DNA from 4 places in the Streptomyces sp. NPDC048565 genome. Region 1 is predicted to be linked to each of the others. Evidence: riboswitches for the same ligand, from Rfam matches in the RefSeq annotation. Region 1 holds a riboswitch; each other region holds the start of a gene.

What was found. A riboswitch is a leader RNA that binds a small molecule or an ion and turns the genes downstream of it on or off. The one in region 1 is predicted to bind cyclic di-AMP.
Positions count from the first base shown of each region.
Region 2: linked by a shared signal. The riboswitch ahead of AB0C75_RS04310 (M23 family metallopeptidase) and the one ahead of AB0C75_RS09755 (M23 family metallopeptidase) in region 1 are both predicted to bind cyclic di-AMP.
Region 3: linked by a shared signal. The riboswitch ahead of AB0C75_RS10325 (LysM peptidoglycan-binding domain-containing protein) and the one ahead of AB0C75_RS09755 (M23 family metallopeptidase) in region 1 are both predicted to bind cyclic di-AMP.
Region 4: linked by a shared signal. The riboswitch ahead of AB0C75_RS12255 (transglycosylase family protein) and the one ahead of AB0C75_RS09755 (M23 family metallopeptidase) in region 1 are both predicted to bind cyclic di-AMP.

Region 1 is NZ_JBEZIH010000006.1:79,310-84,310, reverse strand. It holds gene AB0C75_RS09760 (GntR family transcriptional regulator) at 124-837, opposite strand; gene AB0C75_RS09755 (M23 family metallopeptidase) at 1,013-1,801, opposite strand; cyclic di-AMP (ydaO/yuaA leader) riboswitch at 1,814-1,982, opposite strand; gene AB0C75_RS09750 (pitrilysin family protein) at 2,173-3,555, opposite strand; gene AB0C75_RS09745 (pitrilysin family protein) at 3,582-4,934, opposite strand.
Region 2 is NZ_JBEZIH010000002.1:432,977-437,977, forward strand. It holds gene AB0C75_RS04300 (MerR family transcriptional regulator) at 1-677, shown strand, start outside; gene AB0C75_RS04305 (PP2C family protein-serine/threonine phosphatase) at 811-1,968, shown strand; cyclic di-AMP (ydaO/yuaA leader) riboswitch at 2,202-2,354, shown strand; gene AB0C75_RS04310 (M23 family metallopeptidase) at 2,366-3,409, shown strand; gene AB0C75_RS04315 (aldo/keto reductase) at 3,722-4,666, shown strand; gene AB0C75_RS04320 (PrsW family intramembrane metalloprotease) at 4,755-5,001, opposite strand, start outside.
Region 3 is NZ_JBEZIH010000006.1:210,030-215,030, forward strand. It holds gene AB0C75_RS10305 (TetR family transcriptional regulator) at 1-4, shown strand, start outside; gene AB0C75_RS10310 (cytochrome P450) at 61-1,290, shown strand; gene AB0C75_RS10315 (ferredoxin) at 1,352-1,543, shown strand; gene AB0C75_RS10320 (hypothetical protein) at 1,693-1,923, opposite strand; cyclic di-AMP (ydaO/yuaA leader) riboswitch at 2,280-2,465, shown strand; gene AB0C75_RS10325 (LysM peptidoglycan-binding domain-containing protein) at 2,470-3,327, shown strand; gene AB0C75_RS10330 (hypothetical protein) at 3,555-4,259, shown strand; gene AB0C75_RS10335 (sugar isomerase) at 4,328-5,001, opposite strand, start outside.
Region 4 is NZ_JBEZIH010000008.1:56,370-61,370, reverse strand. It holds gene AB0C75_RS12265 (cytochrome P450) at 1-1,133, shown strand, start outside; gene AB0C75_RS12260 (transglycosylase family protein) at 1,239-2,213, shown strand; cyclic di-AMP (ydaO/yuaA leader) riboswitch at 2,504-2,673, shown strand; gene AB0C75_RS12255 (transglycosylase family protein) at 2,674-3,369, shown strand; gene eno (phosphopyruvate hydratase) at 3,641-4,927, shown strand.

The DNA.
Region 1 (5,001 bases):
CTCACCGGGAGCCGCGGCCTTTCTGTATTCCACAACGACGCACACAGAGCCCGGTAAAACGTGGATCAGGGCAGCAGAAAGAAAGCCCTGCGATAATTACTCTCTTTGTATACGGCGCTTTTGTTAATGGCGGGCTCCCGCGATGTTGACGGGGTGTTGCGAAGTCCTCACCCCGGTGGCGCCCGCCGTCCGGCCGCCCACCGCCTGCCCCGGAGTACGCCGCAGCCGATGCGCCGCGGTGGCCCGCTCCGCGTGCTGGACGGCGAGCGCCCTGGCCCGCTCCGCGTCACGGCGCGCCACCGCGTCGACGAGGGCGCCGTGCTCGGCCCAGGAGTCCGCGGGGGTCAGCGGCTGCTCGACGGCGTACATCCAGGCGATCTTGTGCCGGAGCTGGGTGAGCAGCGCGATGAGTGCGGGGCTCCCCGAGGCCTGCGCCAGCGTCTCGTGGAACCAGCCTCCCAGGGCGCGCAGATCCTCCCCCTCCCCCCGACGCACGCGCTCCTGGCCCAGCTTGACCAGGCCACGGAGCACCTTGAGATGCGCCTCGGTGCGGCGCTGGGCCGCGCGGGCGGCGCCGAGGGGCTCCAGGAGCATGCGGATCTCCAGGAGGTCGGCGGCCTCCTGCCCGGTGGGCTCGGCGACACAGGCGCCGGCGTGCCGGCGGGTGACGACGAACCCCTCGGACTCCAGGGTGCGCAGTGCCTCGCGCACGGGCACACGCGAGACACCGTAGCGGCGCGCGAGCACCTCTTCGGTGAGGCGGCTGCCCCGTTCGAAGACACCGGAGACGATGTCGTCACGGATTGCCGTGCATACCGAATGCGCGGGAATACGCATGTCCGAACCTCCGCCTTAATCACCGCGAAACGCGGCCGATCGACGCCTGTTCCGTGACTCTATTGCAATCAGCCAGAATTTCCGATGGCGGGGTGGAATCCATGGATATCTTTTGGCCGTCGAGACACTCGGCGAGGAGTGCGGCACGCGCCCCGTCGGGAGCGGCGGGGTGGGGTCAGACCTGGACGCCGTGGGCGCGGAGGTAGGCGACGGGGTCCATGTCCGAGCCGTAGGCGGGGGTGGTCCTGGCCTCGAAGTGCAGGTGCGGCCCGGTGGAGTTGCCGGTCGAGCCGGAGAGGCCGATCTGCTCGCCCGAGCCGATGACCTGACCGACGGACACGCCGATCGAGGAGAGGTGGCCGTACTGGGTGTACGTGCCGTCCTTCATCTTGAGCACGATGTTGTTGCCGTACGCGCCGCCCCAGCCGGCCTCCACGACCGTGCCGGCGCCGACGGCGACGACGGAGGTGCCGGACGCGGCCTGGAAGTCCACGCCGGAGTGCGTGCCGGAGGACCAGAGCGCGCCGCCGGACTTGTATCCGGTGGTGACGTGCGAGCCGGCGACCGGGAGGTGGAAGGCGTTGAGCCGGGCACGCTCGGCGGCGCGGGCGGCGCGCGCCTTCTCCTCGGCGACCTCCTTGGCGCGGGCCTCGGCCTTGCGCTCGGCCTCCGCCTTCGCCTTCGCCTTGGCCTTCGCTTCGGCCGCGGCCTTCGCGGCGACGTCGGCCTGGTGCTGCTGGGCCGTCGCCTGGGCGGCGATCTGGTCGGCGAGGGTGGCGTCGAGGGCGACGGTCTGGGTCAGACCGGTACCGGTGACGGTCTGGGAGTCAGCGGCGAGGGCCGGAGAGGCGGTGGCGCCGATGACGCCGGTGGTGGCCAGGGCGGCGACGCCGGCGACCTTGGCGCTCTTGCGCGTCAGGCGGCTCGGGGCACGGTGCTTCCCGGTGGCACGGATGAACGCCATGGAGGGGCTGGTCCTTTCCTTCCTTCTCGCCTACCGGGTTAGCTGACGGGTTCGGAGCAGGAAGGTCTCCTACGGGCCTCCACACCTCCGACGAGGCGCAGAGATCCGATTCACCCCAGGGACTTCATGGGTCCCCGGCTCCCCAGGCTCGCGCCTGACGGGGACTCGGCGATGGCTGTCCGGCGCCGCGGATGCGGCATTCGTCCGGCGGACAGCCGGGCCGACGCTAGAGCGGGCCGCTTCGCGCCGCCAAACGGAAAGGGTCTTTTGTCGCACATCCCACAGGATGAACGCCGCACTTCTCTACAAATCAGACAAACAGCAGGACCCCGGCGGAAACCACCCGCCGGGGTCCGTCATGTCCCGTTCCGTCAGCCGCTGACGACCGACACCTCGCCGATGCCGAGCGCCTTCACCGGCTCGGCGATCTGCGCGGCGTCCCCGACCAGGACCGTGACCAGACGGTCGACCGGGAAGGCACTGACCACGGCGGCGGTCGCCTCGACCGTGCCGGTGCCGGCCAGGCGTGCGTACAGCTCGGCCTGGTAGTCGTCCGGGAGGTGCTGCTCCACCTGGTCTGCCAGGGTGCCGGCGACGGAGGCCGCCGTCTCGTACTTCAGCGGGGCGACGCCCACGAGGTTCTGCACGGCCGTCTCACGCTCGGCGTCGGTGAGTCCCTCGGCCGCCAGGGTGCGCAGGACCTTCCAGAGGTCGTCGAGCGCGGGCCCGGTGGACTCCGTGTCGACGGAGCCGCTGATCGCGAGCATCGCGGCGCCCGTCGTCCCGGACGAGGAGCCGGGCGCCGTCGAGCGCAGCACCTGTCCGAAGGCCCGGACACCGTAGGTGTAGCCCTTCTCCTCACGCAGCACGCGGTCCAGCCGGGAGGTGAGGGTGCCTCCCAGGCAGTACGTGCCGAGCACCTGGGCCGGCCACACGCTGTCGTGGCGGTCCGCGCCGATACGGCCGATCAGCAGCTGCGTCTGGACGGCTCCGGGGCGGTCCACGATGACCACACGGCCGGTGTCGTCCGCGGTGATCGGAGGCACCGGCCTGGCCTGGCCCGCGTTGCCCGACCAGTCCCCGAGGGTCTCGGAGAGCAGCGCGTCCAGGTCCACCCCGGTGAGGTCACCGACGACGACCGCCGTCGCCGTGGACGGGCGCACATGGGCGTCGTAGAAGGCGCGTACGGCGGCGGCGTCGATCCGCCGGACCGTCTCCTCCGTGCCCAGGCGCGGACGCGACATCCGTGCCGTGGCGGGAAAGAGCTCCTTGGAGAGCTGCTTGGCGGCCCGCCGGGCCGGGTTGGCCTGCTCGTGCGGGATCTCGTCGAGGCGGTTGCCCACCAGACGCTCGACCTCGCTCTCCGCGAAGGCAGGAGCCCGCAGGGCCTCGGCGACCAGGCCGAGCGCCTTGGTCAGCCGGGAGACCGGGACCTCGAGGGAGACGCGGACACCCGGGTGGTCGGCGTGGGCGTCCAGCGTGGCGCCGCATCGCTCGAGCTCGGCGGCGAACTCCTCCGCGGAGTGCTTGTCCGCGCCCTCGGACAGCGCGCGCGCCATGATCGTGGCCACCCCGTCCAGGCCATCGGGCTCGGCGTCCAGCGGGGCGTCGAGGAAGATCTCCACGGCGACGACCTGCTGGCCAGGGCGGTGACAGCGCAGCACGGTCAGCCCGTTGGGCAGGGCGCCGCGCTCGGGCGCGGGGAAGGCCCAGGGCCTGGCCTCGCCTGCGGTCGGCTGCGGGTGGTACTCCATCGCTACTCCAGTCACGGCGGCGTCGGTCACTTGTCGGCCCCTTCGGGCGCGTCGGTGCCCTCTGTCTCGTCGGCCGGTTCGACCGGCTCGTAGACCAGGACCGCGCGGTTGTCGGGGCGCAGGTGCGCCCGGGCGGCGGCCTTGACCTCGTCGGCCGTCACGTCGAGCACCCGGCCCACCGCGGTCAGGGCGAGCTGCGGGTCGCCGAACAGGACGGCATACCGGCAGAGTTCGTCCGCGCGGCCGGCGACCGTGCCGAGACGGTCCAGCCACTCGCGCTCCAACTGCGCCTGGGCGCGCTCCATCTCCTCGGGCGTGGGGCCCTCATCGGCGAAGCGGTTCAGCTCCTCGTCGACGGCCGCCTCGATCTGCGGCACCTCGACGCCCCCGGACGTCTTGACGTCAAGCCAGCCGAGCGAGGGCGCGCCGGCCAGCCTGAGCAGCCCGAACCCCGCGGCCACCGCCGTACGGTCGCGGCGCACCAGCCGGTTGTGCAGGCGGGACGACTCGCCGCCACCCAGCACCGTCAGCGCCAGGTCAGCGGCGTCGCACTCGCGCGTGCCGTCGTGCGGGAGCCGGTAGGCGGCCATCAGCGCACGCGCGGGAACCTCCTCCTGGACCACTTCGCGCAACTGTTCGCCGATGGTGCCCGGCAGGGTGCCGTCGCGCGGCGGCTGCTTGCCGTCGTGGGACGGGATGGAGCCGAAGTACTTCTCGATCCAGGCGAGCGTCTGCTCCGGGTCGATGTCCCCGACCACGGAGAGCACCGCGTTGTTCGGCGCGTAGTACGTGCGGAAGAACGCCTGTGCGTCCGCCAGCGTCGCGGCGTCCAGGTCGGCCATCGAGCCGATCGGCGTGTGGTGGTACGGGTGGCCGTCCGGGTAGGCGAGGGCGGTGAGCTTCTCGAAGGCCGTGCCGTACGGGACGTTGTCGTAGCGCTGGCGCCGCTCGTTCTTCACGACGTCCCGCTGGTTCTCCATGGACTCCTCGTCGAGCGCGGCGAGCAGTGAGCCCATCCGGTCGGCCTCGAGCCACAGGGCGAGCTCCAGCTGGTGCGTGGGCATCGTCTCGAAGTAGTTGGTGCGCTCGAAGCTGGTCGTGCCGTTCAGGGAACCGCCGGCTCCCTGCACGAGCTCGAAGTGCCCGTTCCCCTTGACCTGGCCCGAGCCCTGGAACATCAGGTGCTCGAAAAGGTGAGCCAGGCCCGTGCGCCCCTTGACCTCGTGGCGCGAGCCTACGTCGTACCAGAGGCAGACCGCGGCGACGGGGGTCAGATGGTCCTCGGAGAGCACCACGCGCAGGCCATTGGCCAGACGGTGCTCGGTCGCCGTCAAGCCGCCGGAGCCGGCCTGGGCTGTGGCCGTGTGACCCATGGGCATGTACGTCCCTTCGATCGGTACAGGTTTTCCTGCCGGACCTGCCACTCTAGGACCGTCCGGCCCATGG
Region 2 (5,001 bases), on a different contig from region 1:
ACATCGGTCTCCTCGCGCCGAGCCGCACGGGTGCCAACGGCTACCGCTATTACGACCAGGAGGCCCTGGTCGGACTCCAGCGCATTCTGCTGCTGCGGGAGCTGGGGCTCTCGTTGCCCGCGATCAAGGACGTGCTGGAGGGGCAGCGGGACACCGGCGTGGCGCTCCGGGCCCATCTGCGGCTGCTGGAGCAGGAGCGTGAGCGCATCGGGCGGCAGATCGCCTCGGTGCGGACCACTCTCGACAGGACCGAGAAAGGGGAGCACATCATGGCGGAGGAAGTGTTCGACGGCTTCGACCACACGGCGTACGAGCAGGAAGTCACCGAGCGCTGGGGCAAGGAGGCGTACGAGCGCGGCGGCCGGTGGTGGCGCGGGCTGAGCGAGGAGGAACGCGCCGGGTTCCAGGGTGTGCACGAGGCCATCGCCCGGGATTACGGAGAGGCCAGGGCGGCCGGTCTGGCGGCGGGTGACGACGCGGTGCAGGACATCGCGCGACGGCACTGCGAGTGGCTGTCGGTGACCATGGAGGTCACGCGGGCTTACGTGGCCGGCATCGCGGAGATGTACGTCGCCGATTCCCGCTTCGGGAGGAACTACGATCGCCACGGGGACGGAACCGCCGTCTTCGTACGGGACGCACTGACGCTCTACGCGCAGCGCCGGCTCTCCGACTGACCACCGGGGGACGGGGCTCCGGCGCGCTCCTCCCTTTGGCCGATGGCGAGTCGCCGTTCGGCGCGGCTCCGGCCAGCCTGGGTGGGGCGCGGTACCGTCCGCACCCGTGGGCGGAGCGGGCAGGAGCAAACAGGTGGGGAAGCGGGACGAACGGCGGGGCAGCACGGTCGGGAACTCCCGTTCCCGGCGGTTCGTGCGGGTGCTGCCCGTCCTGATGATCTGCGCCGGTGTGATCTTCGACTTCGCGACGCCGACCGAGGTCACCGCTGTGCCGCTCTTCGCCGCGGCCCCGCTGATCGCCGCCCCCTTCTTCTCGCCGGGCGGCACCGCGCGTATCGGCATGGCAGCGACCCTCGTGGTGCTGGTCATCCGGATCTCGTCCGGCGCGCTCGGCGAGGTCGTGCCGCTCACCGACCTGTTCACCCTGGTCACCGTCTCCGTGCTGTCCCTTCTCATCAACCGCGTCGTGCGCCGTATGAACGAGCAGCTGGCCTCGGCCAGGGTCATCGCGGAGACCGCGATGCGTGCGGTGCTCCCGAGGCCCGAGGACCGGGTCGGCGGGCTGCTGGTCGCGGCGCGGTACGAGGCGGCCCAGGCGGACGAGTTCGTCGGCGGCGACCTGTACGCCGTAGCGGACACGCCGTTCGGGGTGCGCCTGGTCCTCGGGGACGTACGGGGCAAGGGGCTGGACGCCGTGGGGGCGGTGTCCGTCGTGATCGGGGCGTTCCGGGAGGCCGCCGAGCGGGATCTGTCGCTCGAGGCGGTGGTCCAGCGGCTGGAGCGGGCGCTGGCGCGTGAGGGCTCGCGGCGGGGCGGGTTCGACACGGTGGAGGGCTTCGTGACCGCCGTCATCGCGGAGATCCCGTCCGGATCGGAGACGCTGCGGGTCATCAACCGCGGGCATCCGGAGCCGCTCGTGCTGCACGGGGACGGGTCGCTCGACGTGCTGACGCCGTCGGCGCCCGCGCTGCCCCTCGGGATGGGGCTCGGCACGTGGCCCGACCGGGCGGACGAGTGGACGCTGCCTGCCGGGTCGATGTTCCTGGCGTTCACCGACGGGCTCTCCGAGGCGCGGAACGCGAAGGGCGTCTTCTACGACCCGGCGGCCCGGCTGCGCGGCCGGCTGTTCCCGGGGCCCGACGAGCTGCTGTCCGCGCTCACCGACGACGTACGGCTGCACACCGGGGGCAGGTCGACGGACGACCTGGCGCTCCTCGCGGTCGGCCGTCCCGCGCACGGTCAGCAGGAGCGGCGGACGACGGTGAAGATCGTGGGGCGGGACGGTGGATGACCCGTCGCGACGGTGGGTAGTCGAAGGACCTCGCTGCGCATAACATTTGACGTACCGTCAGAAACTGTCGGACGGACGGAGTGCGCTCAAGTCGCCCGTTTGCGCCCGGTTGACCCATGAAAGTCCAGGCCGGAGTCGTGACTGATCTGTGGGAACAGCTTGGAATCGGGCCCGGGTGTCTATTAACGTTCGATAACGCAGCGCGGTTGTACCTGCCGCCGCCAGAGGCGGCACCGCGCGCAGCGCCGAATTCCGCAAGGGAACCGGGGAACCACCTACATGGGGTGAATCGGACACCTGCGTCTCGCGAGAGACGAAGGGGCCCGTAGGAGACCTTCCTGCTCCGAACCCGTCAGCTAACCCGGTAGGCGAGAAGGAAGGAAAGGAGTGCGCCCACGTGGCGTCCAACAAGCCTGCCCCCGAGGCCCCGTCATCCTTCAGGACCGACAGCTTCGGTGATGAGGACAGGACATGGGGGGAATGGAACCCCGACGAGGAGTCCATCCGTCCCGTACGCGGTCGGCACCGCGTGGCCAAGCAGCGCGGTCTCGCCCGTAGCTCCACCGTCCTCGGCGTCGGCGTCATCGCGGCCGTCGGTGCGGGTGGCATGGCCACTGCGCAGAGCAAGCCGCCGGTCTCCATCTCTCTTCCCGATTCCATCGCGGACAACCTCCCCGACGCCAAGTCCCTTCCCGGCGTCGGCGCGTTCATGTCCCACGACTCCTCTGCGGACCAGGAGGCGGTCGCCGAGTCCGCCGCCCCGTTGACCAGCGCGGGCATCACTGCCGCCGAGGCCGACCAGGGTGCCACCGACGCCGGCGAGGCCCTTCGCGCCCGTATCCTCCAGCAGGCCGAGCAGCAGCAGGCCGGAGCAGACGCCGAGGCCAAGGCCGCCCAGGAGAAGGCGGCTGAAGAGGCGGCAGCGGCCGAGGCGGCGAAGCAGCAGAGCGAGGCCGAGGCGAAGGCAGCCGCGAAGAAGAAGGCGGCCGAAGAGGCGGCGAAGAAGAAGGCCGAGGCCGAGCGCCTCGCCAAGCTCGCCGCCAGCTACGCCATTCCGACCTCCTCGTACACCATCACCTCGACGTTCGGCGAGGCCGGCTCGATGTGGTCGTCCGGCCATCACACCGGGCTGGACTTCGCGGCTCCGACCGGTACGCCGGTCAAGGCCGTGCACGGCGGCACCGTGAAGTCGGCCGGCTGGTCCGGCGCGTACGGCTACCGCACGGTCCTGGAGCTCGATGACGGCACGGAGATCTGGTACTGCCACCAGTCCTCGATGGACGTCACCGCAGGGCAGAAGGTCAACACGGGCGACACCATCGGGCGCGTCGGAGCCACGGGCAACGTGACCGGCCCGCACCTCCACCTGGAGGTCCACACCGCGGACGGCTCCGGTATCGACCCGATGAGCTGGCTGCGCAGCAAGGGCCTCACGGTCTGACCTCGGCGAGAGCCTGACGTGGGCACCCGGCCGGGTGCCCGATGCCGCGCCAGGCCGGGAGCCCGGCGCCGCACCCGGCTGGGAGCCCGACCGCCGGTAACCGGCGCACCGCAACCCCGGCGGCCCTGACGCACGACCCCCCGACGTCAGGGCCGCCGGTCTGCCTGGATCGTGAGGCGCCGACCGGGTGCGGGGCCCGCCCTTCGGGCGGACGGCGCTACTTTCGAAACGCGCCCCAGGTGCGGGCCTCAGGGGCCCGGTGCGGGCCGCGCATCCGGAATAGCCGTTTCGGTCAGCTGGTTGTCGCGGGGTATGACATCTCTGCGCCCGCTCGGTACTTCGAGCCTCCAGGTCTTCCCCCTCTCTCTCGGCGGCAACGTCTTCGGCTGGACGGCCGACGAGAAGCAGACCTTCGCTGTCCTCGACGCGTACGCGGCGGCCGGCGGTAACTTCATCGACACCGCCGACTCCTACAGCGCCTGGATCCCCGGCAACCAGGGCGGTGAGTCGGAGACCCTCATCGGCAAGTGGCTGGCGGCCGGTTCCCGTCGCGACGATGTCGTCATCGCCACCAAGGTCAGCGGCCACCCCGACTTCAGGGGGCTGTCGGCCACCAACATCAAGGCGGCGGCCGAGGCCTCGCTGCGCCGGCTCGGCACCGACCACATCGACCTCTACTACACGCACCACGACGACGAGAGCGTCCCCGTCGAGGAGATCATCACCGCGCTCGACCAGCTGGTGAAGGCCGGCACCGTGCGGGAGATCGCCGCCTCCAACATCAGCCCCGAGCGGCTCCAGGCCTCCCTGGACTTCTCCGAGCGCGAGGGCCTGGCGCGTTACATCGCCCTGCAGCCGAACTACAACCTCGTCTCGCGCGACACCTACGAGGGCGCGCTCCAGGACACGGCGGCCGGCGCGGGTCTTGCCGGCGTCCCCTACTACGCGCTCGCCTCGGGCTTCCTCACCGGCAAGTACCGACCGGGGGCGACGGTCGAGAGCGCTCGGGCCGAGGGGGCGGGCAAGCACCTGGAGACCGAGCGCGGACGAAAGGTGCTGGCGGCGCTCGACAGGATCGCGCAGGAGCACGACGCGGAGATCGCCACGGTCGCGCTCGCGTGGCTGCTCTCCCGGCCGACCGTCGTCGCTCCGATCGCGTCCGCGCGCACGGTCGAACAGCTGCCCGCGCTCGTTGCGGTGGCCGACCTCCGGCTGACCGAGCAGGAGCTGGCGGAGCTCACCGAGGCGTCCGCCTGACGCTCTGACGCCCTGATGCCCGGATGCGCCTGACGCTCTGATGCCCTGAGGGGTGCTGTGCCGTCCTGCCGTCCTGAGCCGGGTGGTCTCAGGCGGGCGGGCCGGCGTGCCGCCCGCCGTCCTCCAGATACGGGTTGGGCCCGCCGTAGTGCCGGTGCGGTGCCGGGAGGTGCTGCGGCGGCGGGCCGCCGTAGGGGAGCTGACGGGGGAACGGGGGTGGCGGCGGCCGGTAGACGCGCAGCCGGCCCGTCGTACGGGCCGCGTATGCCAGGGCCGGCCCCGCGATGTCCCGGCGGTGCCACAGGTGGTGCAGCAACTCCTGCTCCCGGAGGGCG
Region 3 (5,001 bases), 130 kb from region 1:
CTGACGGCCCCTCCCTGTCCGCCTGGTTCGTCCCCCACCGCACGACGAAGTGAGGAACCGATGACCACCACCAGTACCGCACGCACGGACGGGGCGCCCGTGCCCTCTGCTGTGGAATTCCCGATGGACAGGGCGGCGGGCTGTCCCTTCGACCCGCCGCCCGGCCTGAAGGCCGAGCAGGAACAGGGGCCGCTCAGGAAGGTCCGCCTGTGGGACGGGAGCACGCCCTGGCTGGTGACCCGTTACGCGGATCAGCGCACCCTCCTCTCCGACCCGAGGGTCAGCGCCGACATCACCCGGCCCGGTTATCCCAGTCAGGCGCCGGTGAGAGGGGCGAGCTTCAGCTTCATCCTCATGGATGACCCTGAACACGCGCGTCAGCGGCGGATGGTGACAGCTCCTTTCACGATCAAGCGGGTCGAGGCGATGCGCCCCGCCGTTCAGAAGATCGTGGACGGGCTGATCGACACCATGCTGGCCGGGCCCCCGAGGGCCGACCTCGTCCAGGCGTTCGCCCTACCGGTCCCTTCACTCGTCATCTGCGAACTGCTCGGAGTGCCCTACTCCGACCACGACTTCTTCCAGCAGAACAGCGGCACTCTCATCCGCCGCACAGCGGACCCCGAGGTGCGGGCCGCGGCCCACGACAATCTGATCGGCTATCTGGACGAGCTGATGGGGCACAAGATCGCCCGGCCCGCGGACGACCTCCTGTCGGGGCTCGGTACCCGGGTCGGGGCCGGAGAGCTGTCCCGCCGGGAAGCGGCGGAGATGGGCGTACTCCTGCTGCTCGCCGGTCACGAGACCACGGCGAACATGATCGCTCTGGGTACCCTCGCCCTGCTCGAACACCCCGATCAGCTCGCCCTGCTGCGCGAGACCGAGGACCCCAAGGTGGTCGCCGGCGCCGTCGAGGAGCTGTTGCGCTATCTCAACATCACCCACACGGGGCGCCGCCGCGTGGCTCTGGAGGACATCGAGATCGCCGGCGAGGTTATCCGGGCAGGTGAGGGGATCGTTGTGCCGAACGACATCGGCAACCGTGACCCCGAGGTCTTCGCCGATCCTGACCGGCTGGACGTCAGGCGCGACGCACGGCGTCATGTGGCCTTCGGCTTCGGCGTCCATCAGTGCGTCGGCCAGCCGCTGGCCCGTCTGGAGCTCCAGGTCGTCTACAGCACCCTCTACCGCCGTATCCCCACCCTGCGGCTGGACGCCCGCATCGAGGACCTGCCCTTCAAGCACGACGGGTCGGTCTACGGCGTCCACGAACTGCCCGTGGCCTGGTGACCTCTCACCGCCGCACCCCCCGCCCCCGCCACGCAGCGACACCGACGACGAAGGAGTGCTCATGAAAGTGACCCTGGACCAGGACAAGTGCGTGGCGTCCGGGCAGTGCGTGGTCGCCGCCGATGACGTGTTCGACCAGGACGACGACGGGATAGCCGTCCTGCTGAACCCCGCACCGTCCTCGGCCCGGGCCGAGGACGTCCAGCAGGCCGCGGCCGTCTGTCCGGCGTTGGCCATCCGGATCGAGGGCTGACACCGGGCGGACAACCGAGGCGGTCCGGCGCGTTCTCGCGCCGGACCGCTTTTCGTCGTGGCCGCTTCGTCCGGTGGCTGTACTTCGTGGTGGCCGGCTTCTCGTGCCGGCCGACGGCCCGCAAGCCCCAGGCCCGCCGCCGCCTCCTCTCAGTGCGGCTTCCAGCTGAGCTTGCCCCCACCCACCCATCGGACGGTCGCAGGGTCGTCGAGGTCATGGACCGTGATGCCGGCCGCGGCGGCTGCGATGAGCACGTCCGTCATGGCCGTGGCGCTTCCGATCACCTCGCCGTCGATCTCCACGACCCGGAAGGGCGGGTCCCCGGGCTGGACGGGCAGAACGGTGATCCGAGGGGCCGAGGGGCGAGGGTTTTGCGTCATGGGCGGATCGGTTCCACGCGAACGCTCTCGGTATGCCCGAAGGCGTCATTCATGAGTCGTATGCCCGTTTTGAGTTAGTTTTAGAAATTGATCCCGTAATCCATAAAAGGCCATTTCGTGTGACCTGGGGCCTTCGCTCGGGAGCAAATCGCCCGAATCGGACTCCGTGACCAGCGTCACCTCATGCGCTCCGGACGCAGCAGCTCGGCGGTCGGTTCCCTTCTGCGCCAAGAGGAATGGGTGGCGCCGTGTGGGGTGGATTACATGAATTCCCGAGAATTGATCTTGCGGATGAATTGTGATCACCGCGCCAGGCTTGTTCCTTTCCCTATTTCTCGCCTACGGTCGCCATCACTCCGGGCGGAACGCCGAATCCTGCCGCCGTCCGGTTACCCGACTACTTCTCGTACGGCAGGAGCGGGGGACCCAAGTAAGCGCCGATCCGGTTACCGGAGCGGCTCGGGGTGAAGTCGCATTCGTATGCGGCCGGGCATCTCCAGCTCGAACCCGACAGCTCACTTCGTAGGCGACGGAGAGGAATTCAGCATGCCCGAAATCGCTAAGCACCGTCGTTCCAGGGCCAGTTCGCTCACCCGCGGCATCATCGCCGTGAGCACGGGCGGAGCCGCCCTGGCCCTCCCTGTGATCGGTGCGACCGGCGCCTTCGCAGCCCCGGCCCAGCCGGCCGCCGTGGAAAAGGCGGCGACGTCGACTGCCGCGACCGGCAAGGGAATTGCCGCGCAGAAGTCCGAGTCCGGTACGTATTCCGTGATCTTGGGTGACACTCTTGCAAAGATCGCCCGCGAGCATTCCGTGAGCGGTGGCTGGAAGGCCCTGTACGAGGACAACCAGAAGGCTGTCGGCGGAAACCCCGACCTGATTCACCCCGGTCTGAAGCTGACCATTGGTGCCAAGGCCGAGAGCAAGTCCGCCGACAAGGCGGACAAGGCCCCCAAGGCCGAATCCAAGGCCTCTGCTTCGTCGGACCGTGCCGAGCAGAGCGCTGACCGCGCCGACCGCTCGGAGCGTACGAGCACCAACCTCGCCGCGGAGGGCACGCCCGCCGCCGAGCCGGTCTCGTACACCGACGACCTCGACGGCTGGATCCAGGAGTCGCTCGCCGTCATGGCCGAGCACGGCATCCCCGGTAGCTACGAGGGCATCCACCGCAACATCATCCGCGAGTCGGCGGGCGACCCCCAGGCCATCAACAACTGGGACTCGAACGCCGCCGCGGGCATCCCGTCCAAGGGCCTGCTGCAGGTCATCGACCCGACCTTCCAGGCGTACCACGTGGACGGTACGTCGACGGACAGCTACGACCCGGTCGCCAACATCACTGCCGCGTGCAACTACGCCGCGGACAAGTACGGCTCCATCGACAACGTCTTCGGGGCCTACTGAGTCCTGCCCGAGGCGGGACCGCTGGCGCACGGGTGTGTGACAGAGGGACAGAAGTGACGGGTGGTGCGGGTTCGGCGGAACCCGCACCACCCGTCGTCCGTTTTCCGGTGCCTGCCGGGTCCGGATGCACCGTACGGCGGTGTCACGGCCGGGCCCCGACCCGCCGACAGGCCGGTCGGGGCCCGGTTGACTGGTCTCGTACAGGTTCGTCGTCCATACTGCCCGCCGTGGAGCAGCGCATAGATTCGAACACCAAGCCAGAGTTCGCCGCGGGCACAGATCCGGCGTACATCCCCGGCCTGACGGCCCCTGCCCCCGCGCGGACGGAGGCGGAACCGGAAGCGGAGGAGGAGACGTCCCAGCGGCCCGAGGAGACGACAGGGGAGGCTGAGGAGGCCGGGGAGGTCACGGTCTCGGAGGCGCTCGCCACGGAGGCGGCTGACGGGGTCGTGGACGGTTCCAGGCCGGACGGCGACAACAGCGGGGACGGCGACACGAGCCAGCACGGCGACACGAGCCAGGACGGCGACGCGAGCCAGGACGGCGACGCGGCCACGGAGAGTTCCGGTACCTCGGACGACGCGGCCGCCTCCGAAGTCACCCCCGAGGCCGAGGCCGAGGCGGCGAGCGGAAGTGGCGATGGCGAGGACGGCCCCGTCTTCGAGGTCAGCGACCGGCGCGGGTCCATCAGAGTGGACGCCGAAGGTGTCCGCTTCCGGCTCGACGACCAGGAGGCGGAGTTCGACTGGGTCGAGATCGGCGCGGTCGAGGTCAGGACCGGCCGCTTCGGACGCCGGTTCACCGTGACGGTCCACCTGTCGAACCGCCGCTGGTTCAACGCCGAGGTCGAGGCCGGGGCCCGGAGCGACCTCAAGGTGTGGACGGCCGAGCTCGACGCGGCGCTGGACGCCCACTTCGAAGAGGAGGCCTGACCTCCACGCTCACCCCGCCGCGCACCGGACCGCTCGTCGGCCCGGTGCGCGGCGTGCCATGACGGCCTTCAGGCTCCGTCGGCCGCGTCCAGCACCACCGACCGGGTCAGATGGCGCGGCAGGTCGGGGTCGAGGCCACGGGCCGCCGCGCGGGCGATCGCCAGCCGCTGCACCCGGACCAGGTCGGCCAGCGGGTCCAGTCCGCTCTCCACCCAGCGGGCCCCGGTCGCAAGCACCTGTTCCCGCAGCCCCTCCGGAGCGGTGCCGAACATCCAGGTCGCCGTCCCGGCCGTGGCGATGCTGATGGGCCCGTGCCGGTACTCCATCGCCGGATACGACTCGGTCCAGGACAGGGACGCCTCCTTCATCTTCAGCGCCGCCTCGTTGGCGAGCCCGACCGTCCAGCCGCGCCCCAGGAAGCTGAACTGGCCGCACTCCAGAAGCCCTTCGGGCAGCGGCTCGGCCAGAGCGGTCTCCGCGTCCCGTACGACGTCCTCGGTGTGCAGCCCCAGATGGGCGCGGAACAGGGTCAGCGCGGTGGTCGCGAACCTCGTCTGGACCACGGACCGCTCGTCGGCGAAGTCGAGGACGACCACATCGTCCGCGGCGGCCATCACCGGGGTCTTCGGGTCGGCGGTCACCGCGACGGTCCGGGTGGTGCCACGCAGCCGCGTCAGCAGACCGAGCACCTCCGTCGTCGTACCCGAGCGCGTCAGCGCGACGACCCGGTCGTACGCGCGCC
Region 4 (5,001 bases), on a different contig from region 1:
GTTACGCCGATGCCAGGCAGGCACTCGCCGACACCCGGCTCTCCAAGAACCCGGCCCACCACGCGGGCTCCGCGAACGCCAAGGGCAAGACGGGCATTCCTGGCGAGCGCAAGGCGGAGCTGATGACGCATCTGCTGAACATCGACCCGCCCGACCACACCCGGCTGCGCCGGCTCGTCTCCAAGGCGTTCACTCCGCGCCGGGTCGCCGAGTTCGCGCCGCGTGTGCAGGAGCTGACGGACCGCCTCATCGACTCGTTCATCGAGGAGGGGAAGGCGGACCTCATCCATGACTTCGCGTTCCCCCTGCCCATCTACGCGATCTGTGACCTGCTGGGCGTGCCCCGGGAGGACCAGGACGACTTCCGCGACTGGGCCGGCATGATGATCCGGCACGGCGGCGGGCCGCGTGGCGGGGTGGCCAGGTCGGTCAAGAAGATGCGCGGCTATCTCGCCGAACTCATCCACCGTAAAAGGGAGAATCCCGGCGACGACCTGATCTCCGGGCTGATCCGGGCGAGCGACCACGGTGAGCACCTCAGCGAGAACGAGGCGGCGGCGATGGCCTTCATCCTCCTTTTCGCCGGCTTCGAGACGACCGTGAACCTCATCGGCAACGGCACCTACGCGCTGCTGCGCAACCCCTCGCAGCGTGAGCGCCTGGAGCGCTCGCTGGCCGCGGGGGAGACCGAACTGCTCGCCACCGGGATCGAGGAGCTGCTGCGCTACGACGGTCCGGTGGAGCTCGCGACATGGCGTTACGCCACCGAGCCCGTGAGGCTGGGAGGGCAGGACATCGCGGCCGGGGACCCGGTCCTCGTGGTGCTGGCCGCCGCCGACCGGGACCCGGAGCGGTTCCAGGATGCGGACACCCTGGACCTTGCGCGGAGTGACAATCAGCACCTCGGATACGGGCACGGCATTCACTACTGCCTGGGGGCGCCGCTGGCCCGGCTGGAGGGGCAGGCGGCCCTGGCGACACTGCTCAGGCGCCTCCCCGACCTGCGGCTCGCTGCGGAACCTGCCGATTTGCGCTGGCGCGGCGGGCTCATCATGCGTGGACTGCGCACACTTCCCGTGGAGTTCACTCCCGGGGATCCGACCGAGAAAGGTGACAATCAGTCAACTCTGTGACTTTGACGTGATCTCCGCTGCATCGACTTGTGACACACGTTCGAGTACGGCTAGGTTCACCGTTCGACTCACCCGTCACATGTCAGTCACACGGAAGGCAATCCCATGGGCTCCGCGAACGGCAGACACCGCCGCCCTCGCCAGGCACCCGCCATCGTCGTCGCCGCAGGCGTCACCGGGTCGGCCATTGCCATCCCGCTCCTCGGCGCCGGTGGCGCGCAGGCCGCTGACGCGTCGACCTGGGACCGGGTCGCCGAATGCGAGAGTGGTGGCGTGTGGAGTGCCGACCTCGGCAACGGCCGCTACGGCGGCCTGCAGTTCTCGCAGGACACCTGGTTCGACTACGGCGGCACCGAGTACGCGTCCCGCGCCGACCTCGCCAGCCGCTCGCAGCAGATCGCGGTCGCCGAGAAGGTGCTGGACGACAAGGGCCCGCAGGCATGGTCCAGCTGCGCGGTGATCTCCGGGCTCGCCCTGGACGGGACGCTGCCGGGGGTGGACCCGGGCGACGAGTCCTCCGCAGACCCCTCGGACACGGCGACCCCGTCCGAAACCCCCTCGTCCGAGGCGACGGACCCGGCGGACTCCGCGGACCCTGCGGACGAAACGGATGGATCCGGCGACTCGGATGACTCGGACGAATCCGATGCGAAGGGCGAGGCGGGCAAGGACGCTTCCGGCGACGCGACGGACAAGGGCAGCGGCTCGGACGAGGACGACGAAGCGGGCGCCTCACCGTCCGCGACTCCGTCCCCGGAGGCCACCGGCTCCTCCGACACGTCGAAGGATGACGGGGCGAAGGCCGGCAAGCACCGCGGCACCCCGGCCCCCGAGGCGGGCGCGGAGCAGGGTGACGGGCGCGAGTCCGGCCGGCACGCCTCGCGCGGCGAATCCGACGCGCGTCAGGGCGCCGAGGGGGCGTACACCGTCCGCGAGGGCGACAACCTCTGGGCGATCGCCGAGGCGCAGGACCTCTCCGGTGGCTGGACGGCGCTCTACGAGGCCAACAGGGACGAGCTGGGTTCCGACCCGGACCTGATCCTTCCCGGCCAGAGCCTGGATCTCCTCGGCCTCAAGTGATCAAAAACGGGAAAACGCCCCAAAATCAGGGGTAGTTCAGAGGCCTATGTCCACTTATGTGTAAGTGAGACATGGGTCTCTTTGCTTCAACTGCGGCGCCCGGTCCGTCCGGTCCGTCCATTTTGGCTCCGACCTGCGAAAACGGTCCATCTGGGCGGACCGGTACGGGCTGATTGGTCGTTATGTCCATCTTTGAATGTGGGGGTTGCGTGTGTTTACGGTCGGAGCCGCTCGCACCGCGGGCACCTTCGACCGTCACGCCGAATCCTGCCGTCGGCCGAAGGGAACCGACGCGTAAAGCGCCGTAGGCAGGAGCGGGGGACCCAGGTAAGCGCCGGACCCGGCCGTCGGAAGACGGGTGGAGTGCGGCTAGGGGTGAAGTCGTCCGCGAGTAGGACGACCGGGCACACTCACAGCCCGAACCCGACAGCTCACCTCGTAGGCGTCGGTGAGGAGAACCATGCTGCTTTCCAGCAAGGGCAAGCACCGTCGCCCGTCCAAGGCCGTCCGTGTCGCCACCCTGGCCGGTGTCGCCGGCGCCGCTGTCGCCGTCCCGCTGATGGGTGCGACCGGTGCCTCCGCCGCCTCCGTCGACACCTGGGACGCCGTCGCCCAGTGCGAGTCGGGTGGCGACTGGTCCATCAACACCGGCAACGGCTACTACGGCGGTCTGCAGTTCTCGCAGTCCAGCTGGGCGGCCGCCGGCGGCACGCAGTACGCCTCCCGCGCCGACCTGGCCACCAAGGACCAGCAGATAGCCGCCGCCGAGAAGCTCCTCGACATCCAGGGCCCGGGTGCCTGGTCCTGCGCCGGAGCCGGCGGTCTGACGAACGACGGTGTGGACCCGGGCGTCGACACCGGCTCCTCCGCGAAGAACGGCGACACGGACCCGCAGGCCACGCAGGAGCGCACGGCCGAGCAGCCCACCACGCGCAGCGAGAAGCGCGCCGCCCCCGAGAAGACCGTCACCACGCCGACCGGCGACAAGGTCGAGAAGGGTGACGGCGAGTACAAGGTGAAGGCCGGCGACACCCTCAGCAAGATCGCCGGTGCGAAGAAGGTCGACGGCGGCTGGGAGAAGCTCTTCAAGCTCAACGACGACATCGTCGACGACGCCGACCTGATCTTCCCGGGGCAGCAGCTCCACCTGAAGTAGGCGAGCGGCTCCATCCGAAGGAGTCGGAAACAGCCCGGGGTGTTCCTCCTGCCCCGGAGACCCGGCCCGGCGTGCTGACCCCCCGCACGCCGGGCCGACGGTCGCTCGCCGTAGAATTTTTGAGCTTTGCCCGGAATGTGGATCCTTGGGTCCTTTTTCGTCCCAGGAGACGGGCGCACGGCCGACGGAGCGCCACGAGCCGGTTAGGCTCGTGGCGCAAGGCCACAGTGACCCTGCACAACCAGTGTCAGATCCCAGAAGGAGATGCCTCGTGCCGTCCATCGACGTCGTCGTAGCCAGGGAAATCCTCGACTCCCGGGGTAACCCCACGGTCGAGGTCGAGGTTGGCCTCGACGACGGCAGCACGGGACGTGCTGCTGTTCCGTCCGGCGCCTCCACCGGTGCGTTCGAGGCCATTGAGCTTCGCGACGGTGACCCCAACCGCTACCAGGGCAAGGGCGTCGAGAAGGCCGTCCTCGCCGTGATCGAGCAGATCGGCCCGGAGCTCGTCGGCTACGACGCCACCGAGCAGCGTCTCATCGACCAGGCGATGTTCGACCTGGACGCGACAGAGAACAAGGGCTCCCTCGGCGCCAACGCCATCCTCGGCGTCTCGCTGGCCGTGGCGCACGCCGCGTCCGAGGCGTCCGACCTCCCGCTGTTCCGCTACCTCGGCGGCCCGAACGCGCACCTGCTGCCCGTTCCGATGATGAACATCCTGAACGGCGGCTCGCACGCCGACTCCAACGTGGACATCCAGGAGTTCATGATCGCGCCGATCGGCGCCGAGTCGTTCTCCGAGGCCCTGCGCTGGGGCGCGGAGGTCTACCACACGCTGAAGAAGGTCCTGAAGACCAAGGGCCTGTCCACCGGTCTCGGTGACGAGGGCGGCTTCGCCCCGAACCTCGAGTCGAACCGCGCCGCCCTCGACCTCATCCTCGAGGCCGTCAAGGAGGCCGGTTACGTCCCGGGCCGCGACATCGCGCTCGCGCTCGACGTCGCCGCGTCCGAGTTCTACAAGGACGGCGTCTACGAGTTCGAGGGCAAGTCCCGCTCGGCCGCCGAGATGACCGAGTACTACGAGGAGCTCGTCGCCGCGTACCCGCTGGTCTCCATCGAGGACCCGCTGTACGAGGACGACTGGGCCGGCTGGAAGGTCATCACCGACCGGCTGGGCTCCCAGGTGCAGATCGTCGGTGACGACCTGTTCGTCACCAACCCCGAGCGCCTGTCGCGCGGCATCGAGGAGGGCTCGGCCAACGCCCTGCTCGTGAAGGTGAACCAGATCGGTTCGCTGACCGAGACCCTGGACGCCGTCGAGCTGGCCCAGCGCAACGGCTTCAAGTGCATGATGTCCCACCGCTCCGGTGAGACCGAGGACGTCACCATCGCCGACCTCGCCGTCGCGGTGAACTGCGGTCAGATCAAGACCGGCGCCCCGGCCCGCTCGGACCGCGTCGCCAAGTACAACCAGCTGCTGCGCATCGAGGAGATCCTCGACGACGCCGCGGTGTACGCCGGTCGTTCGGCGTTCCCGCGGTTCCGCTACGAGGGCTGACAGCCCGAGTCCGGAGCACCAGCCTCCGTCCGTCCCCGCATCCGGTCCCGTACCGTGTGCGGGGACGGACGTGC